DNA from 3 places in the Paenibacillus sp. FSL K6-1122 genome. Region 1 is predicted to be linked to each of the others. Evidence: predicted binding sites of a transcription regulator. Region 1 holds the regulator's gene; each other region holds the start of a gene.
What was found. The regulator NrdR, encoded in region 1, represses ribonucleotide reductase genes. The targets are predictions, from matches to a motif close to AACACNATATATNGTGTT.
Positions count from the first base shown of each region.

Region 2: the regulator NrdR is predicted to act here: its motif matches at 4,272-4,289, upstream of NSQ20_RS29525 (anaerobic ribonucleoside triphosphate reductase).
Region 3: the regulator NrdR is predicted to act here: its motif matches at 2,635-2,652, upstream of NSQ20_RS10770 (adenosylcobalamin-dependent ribonucleoside-diphosphate reductase).

Region 1 covers NZ_CP150272.1:2,221,864-2,229,001, reverse strand. The annotation lists gene NSQ20_RS10030 (UvrD-helicase domain-containing protein) at 1-788, opposite strand, end outside; gene NSQ20_RS10025 (AAA family ATPase) at 791-2,638, opposite strand; gene NSQ20_RS10020 (hypothetical protein) at 2,803-2,940, shown strand; tRNA gene NSQ20_RS10015 (tRNA-Ala) at 3,896-3,968, opposite strand; gene nrdR (transcriptional regulator NrdR) at 4,155-4,622, opposite strand; gene NSQ20_RS10005 (alpha/beta-type small acid-soluble spore protein) at 4,739-4,960, shown strand; gene NSQ20_RS10000 (lytic transglycosylase domain-containing protein) at 5,043-5,606, opposite strand; gene coaE (dephospho-CoA kinase) at 5,603-6,199, opposite strand; gene NSQ20_RS09990 (MntP/YtaF family protein) at 6,209-7,024, opposite strand; gene mutM (DNA-formamidopyrimidine glycosylase) at 7,125-7,138, opposite strand, start outside.
Region 2 covers NZ_CP150272.1:6,639,487-6,646,624, forward strand. The annotation lists gene NSQ20_RS29510 (diguanylate cyclase) at 1-987, shown strand, start outside; gene NSQ20_RS29515 (aldo/keto reductase family protein) at 1,126-2,064, opposite strand; gene NSQ20_RS29520 (histidine kinase dimerization/phospho-acceptor domain-containing protein) at 2,218-3,855, opposite strand; gene NSQ20_RS29525 (anaerobic ribonucleoside triphosphate reductase) at 4,337-6,298, shown strand; gene nrdG (anaerobic ribonucleoside-triphosphate reductase activating protein) at 6,295-6,804, shown strand; gene NSQ20_RS29535 (methyl-accepting chemotaxis protein) at 7,021-7,138, shown strand, end outside.
Region 3 covers NZ_CP150272.1:2,393,950-2,401,087, reverse strand. The annotation lists gene NSQ20_RS10770 (adenosylcobalamin-dependent ribonucleoside-diphosphate reductase) at 1-2,573, opposite strand, end outside; gene NSQ20_RS10765 (SNF2-related protein) at 3,140-4,903, shown strand; gene NSQ20_RS10760 (YqhG family protein) at 4,907-6,106, shown strand; gene NSQ20_RS10755 (hypothetical protein) at 6,384-7,138, shown strand, end outside.

The sequences.
Region 1 (7,138 bases):
ACAAAAACAAACGAAAAACGCTCAGAGAATATTGATTGCAGCTCTTTTTGAAAATCATTAACGTACCTAAGTGCAAGTCCTTGAAGCTCTTTGTAGGAACAAACACCTTCATTTTGAAGGCCATGAATCAGATTAATGTATTCTTTATAAGCATCTGAGTTAGGATTCTTTAAAAGAGTAGCCTTCTTGTTAAAAGCTACCTTTTTAATAGTATTGTCGGTGTAATCTATTTCTAAGGAGCGCAGTAAGTCTTCTTTTGCTCTATTTATGATATTATTGTCTCTCGAATCTTTAATCTTTTTTTCAAGTCTTCCATAAAGAAAACCATCTAGTTTACTTCCTGAAAATGGAGGGTACAAGGACTTATATTTTCTTACTAATCGTAATTTATAATCTTCAGGTTCAAAGATCCTTGAAATTCTTGAAGAGTGATAGTGAACAAATGCTGGACTTGCTAAAAACTTACTAATAAACGAATGAATTGTCCCAACAAAGTTTGGATAAGAAAGTAGGTCATTAGCTTTGTCTCCTAGCCGCTCTTTAACCTCGTCAATTGCAACGTTTGTATGAGTTAAAATACATATTCCTTTATTATTTTTAAGAGGTAAATGTCTTGCTAGAATTAATAACTTTGCAAGTAATACCGTGGTTTTCCCGCTCCCTGGGCATGCAACTACATCTCTACTTTCCATACATTTTATAACATTGATTCTCGGCACATCAAAGCCATTCTTTATATTTAAAACTCCCGTCGCGTATGCAATGTCTTCATCTGTTATGGCTAACATGTTTAAGCTCCTGTCACATAGTCTATTGCATCAATTAAGTACTTTAGATAAATATCGCTTCTGATACCATCTAATTCCTCCAAAGTGAAGTTACGTTCTTTCAAAATTTCAGAAAAGCATTGAGCTACAACAGCTTTCGAAATATTTTGCTTAAGCACTACATCTCTAACTATCTTTGAAGCCAACATGAATGGGTCATCGGTGGCCCATTCACTAATTTGTATCCCAGCTTCTGTAATATAGTCACTAATTTCTATGGATTTTTTTACTTCTTTGCCCTCTGTTAATGCCTTATCTTGATTAATATATTCCCTTGCCATTAGAATTGAGGCGAACAGTTCCTTTTTCAAGCAACTACAAGCTATATCAAATTCTAAAGTCCACTCATGAGAAATATAAGCTTTTATATTTCCATCGCTATATTTGAGTTCTTTATCAAATTTTATTGCTTGAGGAGTTCTATCAGCAAGAAAGATAAGATTACCAGAATCTTTGTCAATTTTTGATACTGGTTCGTCACAATCGGTAACAATTGCAACTGGTAGTCGCATCATCGGTTCTTTCATTCTAGCAAATATTTTTGAATATCTTAGCAGTGCAGTACTCCGCACGTTAACAATAGAGACTCCGTTCTTAGCAAAAGATTTTCCTAGCTTATCGGCTAATGTGGGCAGTAATAAGTTCTCTGCATCACCTTCAACAATAATAACTCCTTTTGCGAAAAATAAATTGGCCTTCGTAGCGTCTAAAAATCTTTGTAAAAATTTATAGTCTCCTTTGTGTAGTTTGGTACTGCCTTCTGCTAAAGAAAAAGCCTTACCTTCAGTAAACAAGATTAAATTATGCAATTTGATAACTGAAGCTAATGTAACACTGTGAGTTGTCAATAGTATTTGCATTGGAGATGTGCTACTTTCACTTAATTCTTGAAGGTAGTCCATTACCCTTATCTGGGCTTGAGGATGCAAGTGAGCCTCTATTTCCTCAATCAAGGCGATATTTATCCCTTCTGTTTTTTCGATTTGCAAAAGTAGTAATTCAGCCGCGATGTATAGTTGATTAAGCGAGCCTAGACCTGACTTAGTAGTAACAAGCAAAAGATCGATTTTTTCCAAGATCATTTTCAAGTTAACTGCAGCTATCTCTATATTTGAACGCAACAAATTTTTATTATCAGAGAACTTCGACAAATAAATATTAATTGATTTTAGAATCTTTTTCTCATCACTGGTAATTTCGTCGTAATTAAAATAATTTCTTATTTTTTCATTAGCTTCCCTAATAATTTCAACCAGTCTATGATCTTCACTCATAGAAAACTCGGGATGTGAATATAAAATCTGAGACAATCGTGAATTCCTTTTTGCTGCGAGTTCATTTTCAGCATCTCTCAAGGGTTTAAGGTAAATCGTTCTCAGTAAATCACGTGCTTTGCTATGTAAAATTTGGCCCTCACTATCACTTCCTGCATGAACATCGTCAATTATTATCTTTCCTTTAATATCCTTTTTAGCTGTCAGGAAAACCCGAAGATTATATTGTTTATCTGAATCAATAGTGATCCACTCTAAGAAATCCTTCGCTTGATTCACAGAAAACCCTTGAAAAATGCATTCAATTTTCAGTTCATTAGAATCATTATGAAAATCTTCTTTCTCAAGTCTGGAATAATCTCGACTCTGAGTTAACAATACAAACTTGACTGCGTCGATTACTGCCGATTTTCCTGCATCATTTTCACCAATAAGGACATTTAGACTTTTATTTAATACGAGAATCAGTCCAGGTTCACCGTTAGTTCCCTGACCAAATTTTCGAAAGTTAGTAATTCTGACTTCTGAAAGAAACATTAACAAACGCTCCTCTGCTTAGGTAATTTGTCACCCACCCATATAATTCGACTTCTTCCGTCATTTCCCTTTAGTGGTTATGTAATTACGCCTTATAGTTAGCAAAATCATCAAATTTATTTCTATATTATACCCCTGACACTTATACTGAGGAGGTAAACTACATGAACGATAAAATCATTGTAACAACAAGAAAAACAGCTGTCACAGGGGGCGTTGCTCTTGCTGGAAATGCGGCAATAACTCCCATAACTTATATCTGGTATCGGGTTTTGGAAATTGTCCAAATCGCTCATACGTAACTGACAAACATTGCTTCAAAAGCCCTAAAAGGAGTTGATACAAATCAGTGAATGGTTAATGGGAAAAAGGGACAAGCTCAGGTACCGAATGATGAAAAGACAAAATCTTGAACCCTCTTTTGCTTCTGTAATTTACACAGAATTAGGTTTTGGTTCAATGGAGCATTAGGAATTTATGTCTCCGATGGAGAAATTATTGATCTTAGTGGGAGAGGCAATATTAGAAAGGTAAGCTTTCAAGAATTCACAGGACACCTAACAATCTTCAATCAATGAAATCTATGTTCCCTGTTATGCTGATTGGGATAACACCATCTCTTTTCCCCAAGCTGGTCGAAAAGCGTTAGAAATGGAGGGCAAGTATCGAAATTACAATTTAATCTTGGATAATTGCCATCAATTTAGCGCTGGTTGTTTGACCGGAGATTTTGAGAACAGTAACAATTTTCTCTGGATGTTGAAAGACACCGCCAAGCGTAAATTAGGAGAAATATCGTCTGGAAGAAGTGGGATTGGGAAAAAAAGGTTAACAAGATTCATTGATATGAGGAGAGCAAAAATTACTGCTCTCCTTTACAGTTAGATACAATCAAATAAACATGGTAAGTAATTAATCCCTTCATTTACTGGAATGGATACAGGATTAATACCTAACTCATGTAGTTTTTTTATTATCGAATCAAATTTCTTTTTATCCTCGGCCTCTCTTCTAGCCTTCCATCATACTAATAATATTTGGAATTTCGATTAGTTCTTAACCTTCTGTCGTCTAAAATGTTTCGTAAATCTGGATGACATTATGTGCAACATTAGTGGCACTCAATCAAAAAAATCATTAAAAATTTCTCCACTGTGACCATCAGTGTGACCACAACCACAAAACCGAACAATTTTCACATATGCAAAAACCCGCCAAACACTCGGAAATCCTTGTGTTTAGCGGGTTGTTTTAGTATGGAGCCTAGGGGGATCGAACCCCTGACCTCATCGCTGCCAGCGATGCGCTCTCCCAGCTGAGCTAAGGCCCCAGGATATGAAATAGATAACTTGTCCAGCACTGCTAACGTTCCACAGGCGACTCCTATATCATATAAAATCCAGCTTTCGCTGTCAATCACTTTTTCAAGATCCAAAGTGATTGGAGAAGAACAATCGATTTCTCTGGTACACACGGACTGGAACTCCAGACTGCTCTTCTCCCTTTACCAACTTCACTAATCCTCCAGATCGTCTTTGGACAACAGGGATTTCAGTTCTTTCATGAACATATTGATATCTTTGAACTGGCGGTATACCGACGCAAAACGGACATACGCCACTTCATCGACCGGAAACAACTGTTCCATCAATAGCTCACCAATCTGGCGACTCTCAACTTCAGCATCAGCTGTATTACGCAGAGATTTCTCCACTTCAGATACCATCATCTCCAGGGTCTCTACGGAGACTGGACGTTTCTCACAGGCACGAATAAGCCCGCGGAGAATTTTGTCCCGGCTGAACTCTTCACGACTGCCATCTTTCTTAATGACGATCAGTGGAGTCTCCTCAATCATCTCAAACGTTGTAAATCTTCGGGCACACTGCTCACACTCACGGCGACGACGAATGGATTTTGCTTCGTTGGCCGGACGCGAATCAAGCACTTTGGTACCCATATAACCGCAATAAGGACACTTCAAAACAGATCACTTCCCACGTTTTACTTTTTACCACATATTCCCTGTACTGATTTTGTAATGAAAAACGCATTGCCGACACATAATACTTTTACCAACCCGCGAGGAGGTGAACAGCAATGGCACAAAGCAATGGTAACTCCAACAACTTGGTGGTAACTAAAGCTTCCGCAGCACTCGAGCAAATGAAATATGAAGTTGCTCAAGAACTCGGAATCAGCATCCCACAAGACGGATACCAAGGTAACATGACTTCTTACGAGAACGGTTCGATCGGTGGATACATCACGAAGCGTCTGGTAACAATTGCAGAACAGCAATTGGCAGGTCAATACCAATAATATCTGCATCGTAATACGCTACACAGAGGAGCATGGAGCGGCCGGTGAATAACCGGCCTGCTCTGTGCTTCTACTTATATACTTAGAACGTATTATAGATCTTTACATACTGATTATAATAGTAAATGACTCTTTGTACATAGTGACGCGTCTCACCAAACGGAATATCTTTCACTGTATCGAACGAGCCATCCCATACACCATCTCTAAGCCAACTGTTCACTTTGCCTGGACCCGCATTATAGGCAGCGATCATAACTGCTTCATTGCCATCGAATTGATCGGATAGATTTCGCAGATACCATGTGCCTAATTGAATATTTCGTTCAGGCTCGTGCTTCAATTCCTCCAGCGAAGTGTCGGGAATTTTGGCTTGTTCCAGTATCCAGTTCGCCGTGTCCGGCATCAATTGCATGAGCCCAATGGCACCTCGTTTGGATTCCTTGCTTGTCTTGAAATTGGTCTCCACCTTGATAATGGAAGCAATCAGAAACGGATCAACCTCATAACTCTGAGATTGGGCACGGATCTCTTCCTTATAATGTATGGGATAGAACCATGCCATCCAGTTTGTATTCAGAAATAACACCAGTACAAAGGACACAAACATCAACAGCAGTACACGTTTCTTACGCAATATTCTCATAACAAACCCTTACGCTGTAGATATGAGTCAATTTGCTGCTCCGTCGCAGGCCATAAGCCGCTGTTATCGATGACAATGTCTGCCAGCTGTTTTTTGCGCTCAATATCCATCTGTACATCCATTCGAGCCTCGGCCTGTGCTGCAGTCATTCCATCCCGACTCATCAAGCGATCTCGTTGCACTGATCTCGGGACATATACTACCATGACTTCCTCGAAACCATCCTCCAGGCCTGATTCGTAGAGCAAAGGAATATCAGATACCACAAGTTTATCCGGATGTTGCAACGCGTATGCAGCAGCCCGTTCGCGCATCTCTCTTCGGATCGCCGGATGTGTGATAGCCTCCAATGCCTTTCGTTCCTCTGGTTGTTCGAAAACAATACTTCCGAGCTTTTTCCGATCCAGTGTTCCATCTTCGTTCAGTATGGCTTGTCCGAACCGCTTAACAGCGGCGGCCAACACGGGATGCCCGGGCATCATAACTTCCCGGGCAATAACGTCTGCATCGATGAGCAACGCTCCCTTACTGGCGAGATAGGCGGAAACACTGCTTTTGCCTGTCGCGATCCCGCCGGTTAAGCCTATATTCATCGTTTCACCTCATAACAACTTCATTATTCCCATAATCATTAACAATAGCGCTGGCAATACAGACAGTCTTCGCATCCAGCGCAGAGCTGAGAATCGTAGGCCAACCTTCATGCCGAGTGACAGAAACGCCCCACTAAACAGTGCAATAATGAGTGCTGTCCATAGTGTAGGGAATCCCAGAAGTGCCGCTCCCAAACCTGCTCCAAACGCATCCAGAGACAGGGCAATACCAAGCCACATCGCTTCTTGAGCAGATATACTCCCCGAGTTATCCATATCCGCCTTGGAGGGACTGCGAAGGATCTGAATGACAACGCCCAGCTTGCGCAGCTCCAGTGTAAATACCATTCGTTCCAGTGATCCATTTGAAGCCGACTGCTCCAGATCCAGTGCAAGCACCTGATTCCTGCCCTTTGAATCCGACAGTCTCTCTTGTGCTTCTCCCACTCCAGTTACCTTTGCTTCTGTTCCCTCACCCATTCCAGTGTCTGTTTCCAGCTGTTCTTTGCCTTGCTTTCGAATTAGTTGCAACAGTGACCATGCACCAATACCTATCAATATAACGGCTCCCACGATCGAAGCGATATCCGGTGACACCACATGGGACAACAACACACCTACTTGCATCGACAAGGCAATAACCAATCCTGAACAGATCGAAATAACAGCGATAGATAACAGGGGAATCTTCGTCCTCCGTAACCCATATGTAATCCCGACTCCAAAACCATCTAAACTAAGCGCCAAAGCAAGCGCCAGCAATGAAATAAAATGATGCAGCACCCCGGACTCCTCCTCTGTGCGGTACTCGTGCCAACTGAAGATGCCAGTATGGGTATACGCCCGCTTATTTCTGCCATATCAGTATATGGAGGGAGGAATCCAAGGGTGCTATGATTTCATCATTTCGTTCATTCAGTTCATGTTACAGCAGCTGAC
Region 2 (7,138 bases), 2.7 Mb from region 1:
TTATTATTCGGTATATATGGCACAGTACTCATGAACTATTCATTCCCTCTGAACGAAACTACGATTGTAGATCTACGGCATCTGGCCATCGTTACCGCAGCGGTATATATGGGAGGATTGGCTTCGGTCGTTACGGGACTCATGATCTCGATCATTCGTATTCTGATGTTCGGCTTATCATCCTCTGCCATAGATGCAGGTTTTGTCATGACTCTGATCGGACTGTCCGGTGTATACTTCGCCTATGCTCCCTGGTCCAGACTGACCAAAATAATTACAATGAATCTGCTTGGCATGACATTAATCTTTATCATTCTTATGTTGAACACGGACAGCATGAATTCATTAATGAAGATATATCCGTTACAAATGACCATTTCTTTTGCCGGTGGAATATTTATCTATTTCATTGCAGAATTCATTAATAAATCCAATGAAATGTTATTTCTATTGGAAAAAAGAGCTTCTACCGATCATCTTACCAACCTGAGCAATCGACGACAGTTCGAAAAATCACTTCAACTGGAACTTCAGCGTGCGCGGGATTACCAACAGAAGCTTTCCTTGCTTGCCATTGATATTGACCGATTCAAAAAGGTAAATGATACCTATGGTCATTCCGCCGGCGATGCTGTCCTGAAGCAACTTGGACAACTGCTCGTTGAACATGCACGTTCTGCTGATATCGTATCACGAAATGGTGGGGAAGAATTCGCCATTCTCTTGCTCGACTGTGGACACCGTCAGGCCGTGGCTACCGCCGAATCTATACGACAGGCTGTAGAGAAATACCATTTTGCTCTGCCTGACGGGCACACGACACGTCTAACCATCTCCATTGGTGTAGCCGTGTACCCCGATCATTGTGATGATCATGACGATGATGACTTCTTCGAACAGGCCGATCGTGCTTTATATGAAGCCAAGAATACAGGGCGTAACCGTGTGTGTGCCTTAACTTTTCGCTCCTTGCCTCTTACACTTTAAAGTAAGATCTAACCTTTCAATAATCTATCCTTTCAACGCTCCAAAAAAGGGATGTCTCGTTCGCCTATTCAGGCGCACAGGACATCCCTTTCTTTATAGATCATTGCATATCATCTCAGCTTGTGTGCTGACAGGAGATCAAGCAAGGATACTCTCAATCTCCTCCACAATGGCAGCATCCAGCTTCACGCCAGATGCAGCCGCGTTCTCTTTTACCTGCTCGGGACGACTCGCCCCTACAAGTGCACTGGATACATTGTTCTGGCGCAGAATCCAGGCAAGGGCCAGTTGGCCAACCTTCAGATCCAGCTTGTCCGCCACTTCAATCAGTTGACGAACTTTCCCGATACGATCCGCATTGATCTTTCCTTCGTCCCATCCTAGCTTGGCAGCACGGCTATTCTCTGGGATATCGGAAACGGACGTATATTTCCCGGTCAATAGACCTTGAGCAAGCGGGGAGTATACAACTTGTCCGATGCCTTTACGCTCACCGAGCGGAATAATTTCATTTTCGATATAACGGTCAAACATGTTGTACACCGGCTGATTGACCACGATACGATCCAGAAGCAAACGATCTGCTGTACCCAACGCAGCTTCCATCTGAGCCGCTGTCCACTGGCTGACGCCTACATATAACACTTTGCCTTGGCGTACCAGATCATCGAGCGCGCGGAGTGTTTCTTCAATTGGTGTTTCGGTATGATAACGATGGCAGTAATAGATATCCACATATTCAACGCCTAGGCGCTTCAAGCTGGCTTCACATTGCTCCTTGATATGTTTGCGAGACAACCCCTGGTCATTCGGACCATCACCCATTTTGCCAAATACTTTGGTTGCAAGTACATAAGAGTCACGGGAATATGCTTTGAGCGTCTGCCCCAGCAGTTCTTCTGCCGCACCCCGTTCGTATACATTGGCAGTATCAAAAAAGTTAATGCCTTCATCAAATGCAGTTTCAATTGATTTCACCGCATTCTCACGTTCCACATACCCTCCGTACGTCAGCCAGCTTCCCAGGCTGATCTCGCTTACTTTCAGTCCGCTTCCACCTAATCTGCGATAATCCATTGATTGCATATCCTCCTCTGTTGGTTATAAAGATGAAGTTCACTTTCTATTGTAACGTAACCAGCTCGGAATAAAAGGGCTTTGGCTCAGAAAATGGAAAATGAAAAAAAGCGCACCTATAAGGTGCGCCGAATAAAGATCTATGATCATGATCTAAGGCAAAGTAATGCTCAATGCATTCAACAGATCAGCCTGTCTGACCGGCTTGGTCAGAACAGCATCAAAGGCTTCTGCTTCATGCAATTCAATGTGCATACCATAAGGAACAAGAACAATGACGGGCAGATTCTCCAGGCGCTGTTTCAGTTCATGTACAAAATCAACCGCGCCGCCTTCCATTAATCCCATATCCACAACGGCTACATCCGGCATGAATCCTTCCTTGATCCAATCATGCGCTAATGTCACACCCGAGGTCATGTGTACATCCATCTCCCACCTACGCATCAGGGAAGAGACACCTTGCAAAATATCAGGGTCCTTGGCAAGCAACACCTTTTTCCCTTTTAACCGTTGCTGAACACTTGCGAGTTGAGGTAACTCCCAGTATCTGCGCAATGGAAGGGAGATGTTGAATTCCGTCTCATTTTCCTTCACACTACTCACCTGAATACGGCCATGCATGAGAATGGCAAGATTCTGGCTTACAGCTAAACCTAGATTGCTTCCAATCAGTTTTTGGATATTCAAATTTTCATCTTGGCTGTTAAAGGTTGGTGTCTTCTTGTCCGATAACATCTGACCCGTGTACTTCACCTTGAGTTGAAGTGTACCGGTCTCCTCCAATTCTTCTCCGTTCACCACTGCTGTGATCAGAACGGAACCTTCACGCGTTGAATCGAGAGCATATTGAATGACGTGTGCAAGCAACTGTCCAATCTTGACTTCATCCCCAACAAACACTTGAGATACATTCAGTTCAAGATTTAATCCCAGCTCAATGTTCTTGCCCGTCGCAATCCCGGCATAGAGATACACGGTATTCTCAATGGTGCCTACCAGATCAAACGGATCATCATGTATAACCGTTTTACCTGCTTCATTAATGTTGAAATTCATCATATTATTCAGCAAGGAAAGCAGAATATTGCCGCTTGTCTCAATCATGTTCACATATTCGGACTGCTCCTCAGGCATATCCGGTGTGCGCATCAGATCTGTCAGTCCCAAAATACCGTTCAAAGGATTGCGAATCTCGTGACTCATTAGCTTCAACATCTGTGTTTTGGTCATAGCCTCAGATTCGGCACGTTCTTTCTCTGCCTGGAGCTGTTCTTGCATTTGTTCCGAATCACTCAATTTCTGCTCCTGAACATGCAACGTGCTTTCCAGATCAACAACATAACCCAGGAATACAGCCATTGCCTTCAGTGTCTTCATATCGGTTTCGCTGATCACATAACCAGGATCATCCATCAGACAGATGGTGCCAAATGTTTCGCCCGATCTTCTCATAATAGGCACGCCCACGAAGAAGCGATTGCCAAGTCCGCTCGTAACGCCCATGGATCGTGTCATCGGATGTTCACATGTATCCGGGATCGTAAGAACGCTACCGTTGTCTCTTAATACCAGGCTGCAATATGAATCCGTAAATGGAAGTGCACTGCCTTTAACAACTAACTCTTCCGTACGATTAAAGGCCTCCAAAATGACATTGGTCACCCCGTCATTCGTGGCAACAAAGATGGTATTGACCTTCAATATACCACTTAATACGTCTACGATATGGGCCGCAGCTTCCTTTATATCTTCATAGAAGCCTCTTGTAATGCCTTCTGCCGTCCCCATGATTCACCCCTCTTATCTAAGCTGCACTTTCAAATCTGTATTTCAGAATGTTTAATCACGTACAGGGGTCATCAAAAATCCGAATAGCTGTCACAATCTATACTTATATGATTAACACCGTAGAAGTATAAGAGAATCATACTCCCTGCCTATTGCCCATTTGTGGACAAAAGCAGGTCTTAAACGGATGGTTTAACGACCGCGAATTCATTGCAACTCGCCTTTTCAGCTTGATTAAAGTCCATCTTGTCCGACTTCGGATATTATACTTGCAGAATAACTAGAAATTATACGCTTCCGCTCAGACTTTGGGAACCTTTATCCGTAGCAATTAAAGGAAAGTCCACTTTGTTCAGTAAGCTGTGTGATCATTATCACACCCAAAAAACCACATATAGTTTATAAATGGATAAGACGAATCTACATATAGTATTTAACGTGAATTGAATGATAACCAAAATCATTTTAGGAGGAACCTTACATGAACATGCTTGAGTATGCCACCCCACTGGCATCCGATCTATTATCCGACCTGGGAAGACGAATTATTGGCGCAGAAGACGCCGATACGCTGAGGGAAAATGCGAATCTGAACGGGGATTCCTTCAGTGGTAAGATGAGCAGGCTCGGTTCGGAGACCGCCAAGTGGCATGCTCTGCGTCATGTGTTGCCGGAAGAGCTTGCCCAAGCTGTGGAGAATGGGGATCTGTATGTACACGATCTGGATCAGTATGCACTTGGAACGACCAACTGTATCTTTATCCCGTTTGACCGTCTCCTTGCTGCGGGTTTCAACACAGGTAACGGATCGGTTCGCACACCTCAGACGATCATGTCTGCCATGGCTCTGGTTGCGATCATCTTCCAATCCCAGCAGAACAGTCAATATGGCGGTGTATCGGCCAATAAAATTGACTGGGATCTGGCCCCTTATGTACAGCGATCGTTCCGCAAACACTACCGCAAAGGGCAACGGCTCTTTGGTGAAAATGTTCTGATCGGGGATGAACAGCTTCATCTGGATAGCATCGAAGCGAAGAATCAATGTCCGCGGGCATATGCCTTCGCCTATGAAGAGACTGAATTGGAGACAGGACAAGCTGCTGAATCACTGATTCATAACCTGAATACGATGAGCAGCCGGGCGGGTGGTCAGATTCCATTTACTTCACTGAACTATGGATTATGTACTTCTGCGGAAGGACGGTTGGTATCACGCTCGTTGCTGGAAGCAACCATTCGTGGCCTGGGCAACGGGGAGACTCCCGTGTTCCCTCAACATATTTTCCAATGTAAACAGGGGATCAATCAGGCTCAAGGAGAGCCGAACTATGATCTGTTCCGGCTCGCAGTCACCTGTTCATCCCGGCGGATGTATCCTAACTTTGTCAATGTGGATGCCTCTTTCAATCTGCCTTTCTATCATCCGGAAGATCCGGATACGATCATTGCAACTATGGGATGCCGCACACGTACACTGGCTGACCGGTTTGGTCGCAATCGTCAAAGTGGTAAAGGTAATCTGTCCTTCAACACCATTAACCTCGTGAAGCTCGGCATCCGGTTTGGCATCTGCCAAGGTGCAAGAGCTGTCGCTGACCGAGCCGGATTCTATACTGCTTTGGAGTCAGTTATGCATAATGCCGCTTCCGGCCTGTTGCACCGCTACCGAATTCAGACATTGCAGCCTGCCAAGGCATCGGACTTCATGATGCGGGAGGGTGTATGGGAAGGTGGAGAACAGCTTGGCCCGAACGAGCCGGTTGCCGAGCTTTTAAAGCATGGAACATTATCTCTTGGTTTTATCGGACTCGCGGAATGTATGACAGCTCTCTATGGGCGCCATCATGGGCAGGACCCTCATGTACATCGCGAAGCGCTCAACATTATTCGGACCATGAGAGAGTTCTGTGACCGGATGAGCGAGCAGCATAACTTGAATATCACCCTGTTTGCCACACCTGCTGAAGGGTTGTCCGGCAAATTCACGAAGATCGACAGAGAGCGTTATGGCATTATTCCCGGAGTGAATGATCGGGAGTATTATACGAATTCATTCCATATCCCGGTCTACCACACGCTTCCAGCATATCGGAAGATTGAACTGGAGGCACCGTTCCATACGTTATGTAACGCGGGTGCAATCTCCTATGTGGAGCTTGACGGAAACGTTCGGGCCAACACCGCAGCTTTCCTGCGGATCGTACAGTATGCACTGGCGCAGGATATCGGTTATTTCTCCATTAATCATCCAATTGATCGCTGCCCTGCATGTGGTTATGAAGGCGTCATTGGGGATGTATGCCCAAGCTGTGAAGCCCATGAGAACCATGTACACTTCCAGCGGTTACGCCGCGTAACTGGCTATCTGACCGGAGATTACAAAGTACGCTTCAATGCTGCGAAGCAAGCCGAAGTGCGGGATCGGGTGAAACACCGGTGAATCTATATGGTTACATCCCGGAATCGGTGAATGAAGGAATCGGCCTGCGTGCCGTGTTGTTCATCAGCGGATGCCGTCACGCCTGTCCGGGCTGCTTCAGTCCGGATTCATGGAGCTTTCGAGCGGGTGAGCCCTTTACAGAGGAGCGGCAGCAGCAGATTCTGCATGAAGTGACGACCCATCCATTGCTGGATGGCGTTACGTTGTGTGGTGGTGATCCCTTTTTCTCGGCAGCAGAATGTACGTCTTGGGTCCAGCAGCTCCGCGCTGCACGTCCTGATCTGACGGTATGGGCCTACACGGGATTCGAATATGAAGAACTGATTACCGACCCTGCAAGAGCGGAGCTTGCCCGGTTGTGCGATGTGATTATTGACGGTCGATACGTTGAAGCGGAGCGTGATGTTTCCCTTCCCTTCCGCGGCAGCCGGAATCAGCGTTTGATTGATGTCCGTGCAACACTAGCCACTCGAACCATCGTTACAATGCAGCTCAGTATGCTGTAAACATTGGTTTTATTCCCCTCACCAACTAACAAGGCACTGGTCCCCAGCGGACTCGTGTCTTGTTGGCGTATAGCGGTCTTCTTTAAGAAATAGGTTTTATCCATTCTCTCTATTTTCTTCTCTATTGCATGACGATATATAATATAGGTAGTTATTAAGTTAGCATTTAAAATTTAACCGTTTACATAAGGTAACCAGGGAGGAATCATCTTTTATATGGATATTGTTCAAGCATTAATTACATGTATGCCTTTCTTTCGAGATACGATTCGTCAGGATGTAACCCTCTCCGTGATTGATCATGAGAAATTCCTATATTTCTCAGCAGGGGAAT
Region 3 (7,138 bases), 170 kb from region 1:
GAGCCGCATGAAGGACATAAATCTCTCGATTCGATAAAGGTTTTCTGATCCTCCACTTTGGGATACGTGCTCTCCACTTGATTCTGTTCTTGTAATGCTTCAGTTTCGTTCTCCTGCATATCGCTCTGTACATGACTTTCCAATGCTTTGGCGACTGCATCAGCAATCGATTCAACCCTATTGGCTCCGAAGCCAATCGCTCCCGAACCACCGATTCCCTTGAGATGTTTGATCAACAGTTCAACCTTTTGCCCATGATCTCCGTATCGAAGGAACAGAGAGCATACTCGACCGAGTGCCTCAGCCATGGCAAACACATCCGATCCCGCTTTGCCCACGTTCAGGAAGATCTCACCCGGGGTTCCCTCCAGATCATTGATCGTAATGTAAGCCATACCAAATGGCGTATTGATTTTGTATGTCGCACCGCGCAGTACTTGAGGACGGCTTCTGTATTGTTTATCCAGTACTGTAGAAGAGGACGGGGCTTGATCGGAAGAATGCGTTCTAACACCAACCTGGCTATTGGAAGTTCCATCACTTGCCTGTACTTCAGCATTATTCGGGTTTTCTATAGCAGATACGACTGTCTTCTCTACAGCTTCCGCCGTGTTCTGATCTTCACCTTGGGTCTCTTCCTTCTTCGACGTGGACAACACCTGCACATCCCTGCTGCCGTCGCGGTATATCGTTACTCCCTTGCAGCCAAGGTCGAAGGCCAGTTCGTACAGCTCAGCCGTATCCCCCACTGTAAAATCAGCCGGACAGTTGGCCGTCTTCGAGATCGAACTATCCACCCATTGCTGGATCGCAGCCTGCACCCGTATGTGATTCTCAGCCGACAAATCCATTGCCGTCACATAATAGTCTGGTAAAGCTTCACCCGGATGTTCATCCAGCCAGTCTTGTGCAATCGGTACGAACTGTTCATCATAACCTAGACGGCTTTGACGGAAATACTTGAAGGCGAAATACGGCTCAATACCTGTTGATGTGCCCACCATCGTACCTGTACTTCCCGTTGGCGCTTGTGTGATCAGTGTGACATTTCGAATGCCCTGTTTACGAATGGCCTCTCCCACTTCAGGGTACGTCGCAACCATGTTTTTCATGAATCCACTCTGTAAATACGGTTCAGCTTCGAAAGCTGGAAAAGCTCCCTTCTTTGCTGCAATCTCTGCCGATGCCAGATAGGCCTCCTTCGCCATGAATCCATACAGTTTATCCAGAAATGCAAGAGATTCAGGACTGCCGTATCGAATACGCAGCTTAATCATCAGCTCTGCCAGTCCCATCGTGCCAAGCCCAACCCGGCGTTCACGCTGCTGATTCAGTCTATTTTCCTCAAAATGATATGGTGTTGCGTCGATGACATTGTCCAAAAATCTAGCCGAGATACGAGTGGTTTCCGCCAGTTCATCCCATGCCACATCATGATTTGTTTCATCGTAGAATTTGGACAGATTAATGGCAGACAGATTACATACACCCCAGCCAGGCAGGCCTTGTTCCCCGCACGGATTAGTACAGATAATCGGATTGAAGTACCAGCTGTTGGACATCTGGTTATAGTACTCCATGAATACCACACCAGGCTCTGCCGATTTCCAGGCTGATTCAATAATGGTATGCCAGATTTCGCGAGCCTTCAGTGTACGATAGTGCACCACCGAATGACCCGCGGCTTTCCATTGCTGCATATCCCCGTTCCACTCGGTGTCGTAGTCCGGATCGTTCGTATCGGGGAAAACCAAATCCCAATCTCCGTCCTGCTTGACAGCCTCCATAAATGCGTTGCTCACACATACAGACAGATTGGCATTGGTCACCTGCCCCATCGCTTGTTTCACAGTAATAAAATCAAGCACATCCGGATGCCAGTCATTCATCATCAGCATGAGCGCACCCCGGCGGCTTCCGCCCTGTTCAATCAGTCCAGTCGTATAACTGAACAATCCGCCCCACGATACGGAACCGCTGGATGATCCGTTGACACCTTTCACCACCGCTCGGCGAGGACGCAAAGAGGACAAATTAATACCTACGCCTCCCCCACGTGCCATAATTTCCGTCATCTCGGTCAAAGTCTTCATGATGCCACCCCGACTGTCTTGCGGAGACGGAATGACATAACAATTGAAAAGTGTCAGCTCATCGCTTGCCCCCGCGCCCGCAGCAATGCGGCCTCCGGGTACTAACTTCCAATCTTCCAACACAGAGCGGAACTTGGACTCCCACGTTGCCCGCTTATCGGCTGTGGATTCGACAGAAGCCATCGCTTTGGCAAGACGGTCCCACATCTCTTCCGGTGTTTTCTCTATGTTGAGTGTCAATTTCTCCACACTTGTCTCGATCATCTCTCCGCTTCGAGTCCTTACCTGTACAAGCTGACCCTTACGTTCTATGATTTCGCCCACTTCCTTGGTTGGGAACTTCGGATCATCCTTCGTTAATATCAATACCACATCTCCGACCTTGGCATGATTCGAATCAGCGTCCTTCCAGGCGTATCGGTCCAGGAATATTTTTTCGCTAAGTCCTTCTAATTGGTACGATCGTTGGTTCGATTTCATCGCTACATTCAACCTCCCCGGCATAAAGCTCCATTTTCACTATAAAAGTAAATTATGACGAAACACCACATATAGTGATATAAAAACAGTATATTACACCATATATTGATTTTCCATGCGACTTTTATCACAGACCTTATTTTATAGACTCCCTATACACGGACAAGCTTCTTCACACACCCTCATACGCATGAATACGACATCAGTGAATTTTTTGGCACAGAAAAAACATGTGCCTTTACTAAATTTCTGGGTTCAATATAAGTTAAACTAATCATTTGCACGTCAACGGAGAGGACAGAAAAAACCTGAAAAAGCGAAGCGTTCGCCTAAAAGCTTTCTGAAAGAAAGCTGCATCGAAAGCATACGCTATCCCCGGATTTCCCCCTCCAGAAAAGGGAATCAAAGAAATCTGGGGATAACAGCGATTGGAAGGTTGTTCTGTCATCGTAGTGTTCGTGCAAATAAAATGTAGTTCAACTTATATAGTTATGAACTGACTCTCATTCGTCCATACTATTACCTACGAATAAAACGTCATCACGTATGGCAGGGGAGGAAACACCATGAACCGGAAAAACCCGCACCACATGAATCAACCTGTAGCCGAGCTACCCGTTCCGTTGGAATTTGATCGGAACTGGATTAATCAATTGGAATCACGACTGGATAAAGGAGGTCCTTGGGGGGATTATCGACTCTTCCAACTCGGCATTCAAGCCGAAGAGACCAACCTGATTCCCAATTTTGACGAGATCCAATGTCTCAAGCATCTACAAGGTCTCACTCCACTCCCTCACCAGATGGACACTGCACGCAGAGTATTATTTGAAATGTCAGGCCGGGCCATTCTCGCCGATGAGGTGGGTCTTGGCAAAACCATTGAAGCCGGTCTCATTCTGAAAGAATATATGGTTCGGGGTCTCGTATCCAAGGTACTCATTCTCGTGCCAGCCTCTCTTGTACTGCAATGGGTACGGGAGTTGAATTCAAAATTTGGCATCCCTGCTATTGCCCAGAAAAAGGCCTATTCCTGGCAGAATGAAGTGGTTGTTGCTTCCATGGATACAGCCAAACGTGACCCGCATAAAGATATGCTGCTGAATACCGACTACGACATGATTATTATTGACGAGGCTCATAAACTCAAAAACAAGAAAACAACCAACTATCAATTCATGCTCAAATTGCGCAAAAAGTATTGTCTGCTGCTCACAGCTACACCTGTGCAGAACGATATGAGTGAATTGTTCAATCTGATCAACCTGCTGAAGCCCGGTCAACTGGGTCGTCAGGGTGACTTTGCGGCCAACTTTGTTGTAGACAAACGGGTTCCGAAAAATCAGGAACAGCTTAAGAACGAGTTATCCAAAGTCATGATTCGTAACCGCCGCGGCGAAGGCCCTGTTCAATTTACCAAACGGAATGTCTCCAACGTGAATCTGCAACTATCGCCCGAAGAACAAGCGCTTTATGATGGCGTGACTTCCTTTGTTAAAGACCAGTACCAGGAAGCTGGCGGCAACCTGAGCAGCATGCTCTCCCTTGTTACATTGCAGCGTGAAGTGTGCAGCAGTCGGGATGCTGTATTCGTGACGCTGGTTAATCTGTCGAAGAAACTTCCGCTGGACTCTCCCCTTCGGGACAAGATTTGGGAACTCGTTGCCCATATTAAAGCGATCAAGGAGAATACCAAAGCGGAGAAAACGATGGAACTGGTTCGGAACATGAATGAAAAAGTAATTATCTTCACTGAATACCGGGCCACGCAGGAGTATCTGCTAAACTATTTCCGCAACAATGGGCTTACGGCAGTACCCTATCGGGGTGGCATGAATCGAGGCAAAAAAGACTGGATGATGGATCTCTTCCGCGGGCGTGTGCAGGCCATGATTGCAACCGAAGCAGGTGGTGAGGGCATCAATTTGCAATTTTGCCATCATATGATCAACTTTGATCTGCCTTGGAACCCTATGCGGGTAGAGCAGCGGATCGGTCGGGTACACCGGCTGGGACAGCAAAATGACGTGAACATCTTCAATTTATCCACGACTGGAACCATTGAGGAACATATTCTGAATCTGCTGCATGAGAAGATCAATATGTTTGAGATGGTGATCGGCGGGCTGGATGTCATTCTGGAACGGCTGGAGAAGAAGGAGTCTATTGAGAAAAGTTTGTACAAGATCATGCTGGAATCACAAACTGATGAAGATATTCGCCGAAAAATGGATTCACTTGGACAATCGCTGAACTCTATTCAACGTGAGGTTTCAGATGAAGGGCCTGCCGTATCCGGGTTGTTAGATCTTCGTAAAGGAGGTAGCTAACTCATGACCATGTCTCCCCATGAAGTGCAGGCTTATGTTCTCACCTATCTGGAAGCACTGGATTGTCAGATTATGGAGCGTTCCCCTGCCCATGTTACAGTCAAACTCTCTCCTGAGGCGGACAAAGCGTTGACCAATCGCCCCTATTATTGGGGGTTCGTGGAACGAACCGGAGCACCCGCTGAGACGATGTCCTTTACATTTATATTTGATCCTGACAGTTATCAGCAGGCCATTGAAGCAGCAGAAGCCAAAGCTGCGCAAGCATCACCTCCTGCTGTTCCTAACCCCGATGGAACGAATGGCGTAACCAACGGCAGTCCTCAAGGCGAGCCACCAAAAGAAACTATTTTAGGCCGTTACTTCGGTATTACGCCATCGTTGCCACAGCTGGGGCCAGGACGAATATTGCGTGAAGAAGTGGTGTATGGCAGTCGCAGACTGCAGCAGATTTTCGGCGCTGCCCGTGAAGGCGGTGCCTTCGTGAACCTGTTCGAACAGGCTGCCAAACGGCAATTGCGGGCTACAGCGCCAGCCGTATATGAGCCTTGGCTTGGTGTCTGTTTCAAGGTGGAATTCGCCTGTGATTTGAAACGGGAGGAATTGCATTTTCTCGGCATTTCCCTTCGCTCGGGTGAAATTATAGAAAAATTCGGCACCAAGCTGAACCGACGTGATCTTAGTCCGAGGCTTGCGGAGAACATGCATGTACAGACAGCTAAAGTTTCGTTATTTGATGCCGGAGCTGCTTTGGAATCTCATTTGACGAACCGCTTGTTGGAACTCGATTATAGCTGGGCAGAGAAAGCACAAGAGCGGCTTGATCTGGAGCTGGACGTGTTGGACACCTACTATGAGGCGGTACTTCGGGAAGATACCCCTGAGGTAGAATCACCAGGTAACATAACCTCAGACACGGAGAATGAGAATGTCCATTCTGACCGTACGCCACCTGCACCACTGAAAAAAGTTGTGGATATAACTAACGCTAAACCCATTGGAGCAGATGTAGAACTGGCGGCAGAGGCCGCAGTACCGATCGACTCCGAGACAGATGCCGAAGAAGAGAAAGCAAAACAGGCGGTAATCGATCGCGAAGCTATGAAACTGCAGTATGAGACACGCCGGACCGAGATGATCTGGCAATATGAACCCAAAGTGAAAGTGACTGCCATTAGCAGCGGCATGTTTCACTTAAGATAGACGAAGACACTACTTTTCCTGCAAATGCTGGCAAAAGTAGTGTTTATTTATGATCAGCTACCCGACAGGTTGCAGCAACCTTTGCATAGCCTGTCCCCTAGAATGAAACTAGGACCCGCTCAGGTAACGGATAAATGAAAAAGTAGGTGTAAATTTGAGACGATTCTTTCATACGTGTTGGAACAACGCTTGGAAAACAACCTGTATAACCTTGGGCTTGCTCAGTTGTCTTGCCCTATTCTCTTTTTGGTCGATAGCCAATGCAGAGGAACAAAAAATGTCTTCGCTATCCCCCGCATCATCAACAGAGTATAGCTCCAAACATCATGCCATTCAGAATGAAAAGCTAGCTCCCGCTGCTGTGCAACAGTTTGCAGAGCAACAAGCTGTTACACTTGGTACAGCTAACGGCGAAGTGCATTGGAAGAACGCCGACCTGGACTTCTACCCTCTGGGGCCGGGTTTACATAGCTGGCTTGTACAAGCTGAGTTTGAAGGCAAACCTATCGGATATATGATTATTACGGCCACAGAGCAGGGCCAGTTGATGCTTAGTGAATATGGTCATGGAGAACAGTCACCATACGACAATGAACTTCTTGGACAAGCCTTGGATCGACAACATGTGAATCTTGAGGTATTACTCGCTGGCGGAGGAGAGCTTCATCTTGGTTATGCTCTTCCCCTACTGGCTTATTGGAAAGTGGAACAACCTAATCATCCTGCACTTTATATTGAGGCTACGAACGGAGATGTACTACCTTCAGAGTTACTGAACCTGCTGGAGGCTGATTCCAAACAGAACTCTGCCAGCATAACTGATTTATCCACAACGCCATCTTTATCAGTCGATCCACTTCATCTTCGCCCCGTCTTCAATCCGGCTGACAATTTGTTGTGGATTACCTCCAAACCTGTTGCTGCCGACCGGGCACAAGATGTGATACAACACGGGGAGAATCAAGAGATTGTTTTCTCAGCGGGTGATCGTAACGTTGTATACGGTGGTCCTCTACCCGTTAGCGGTTATCA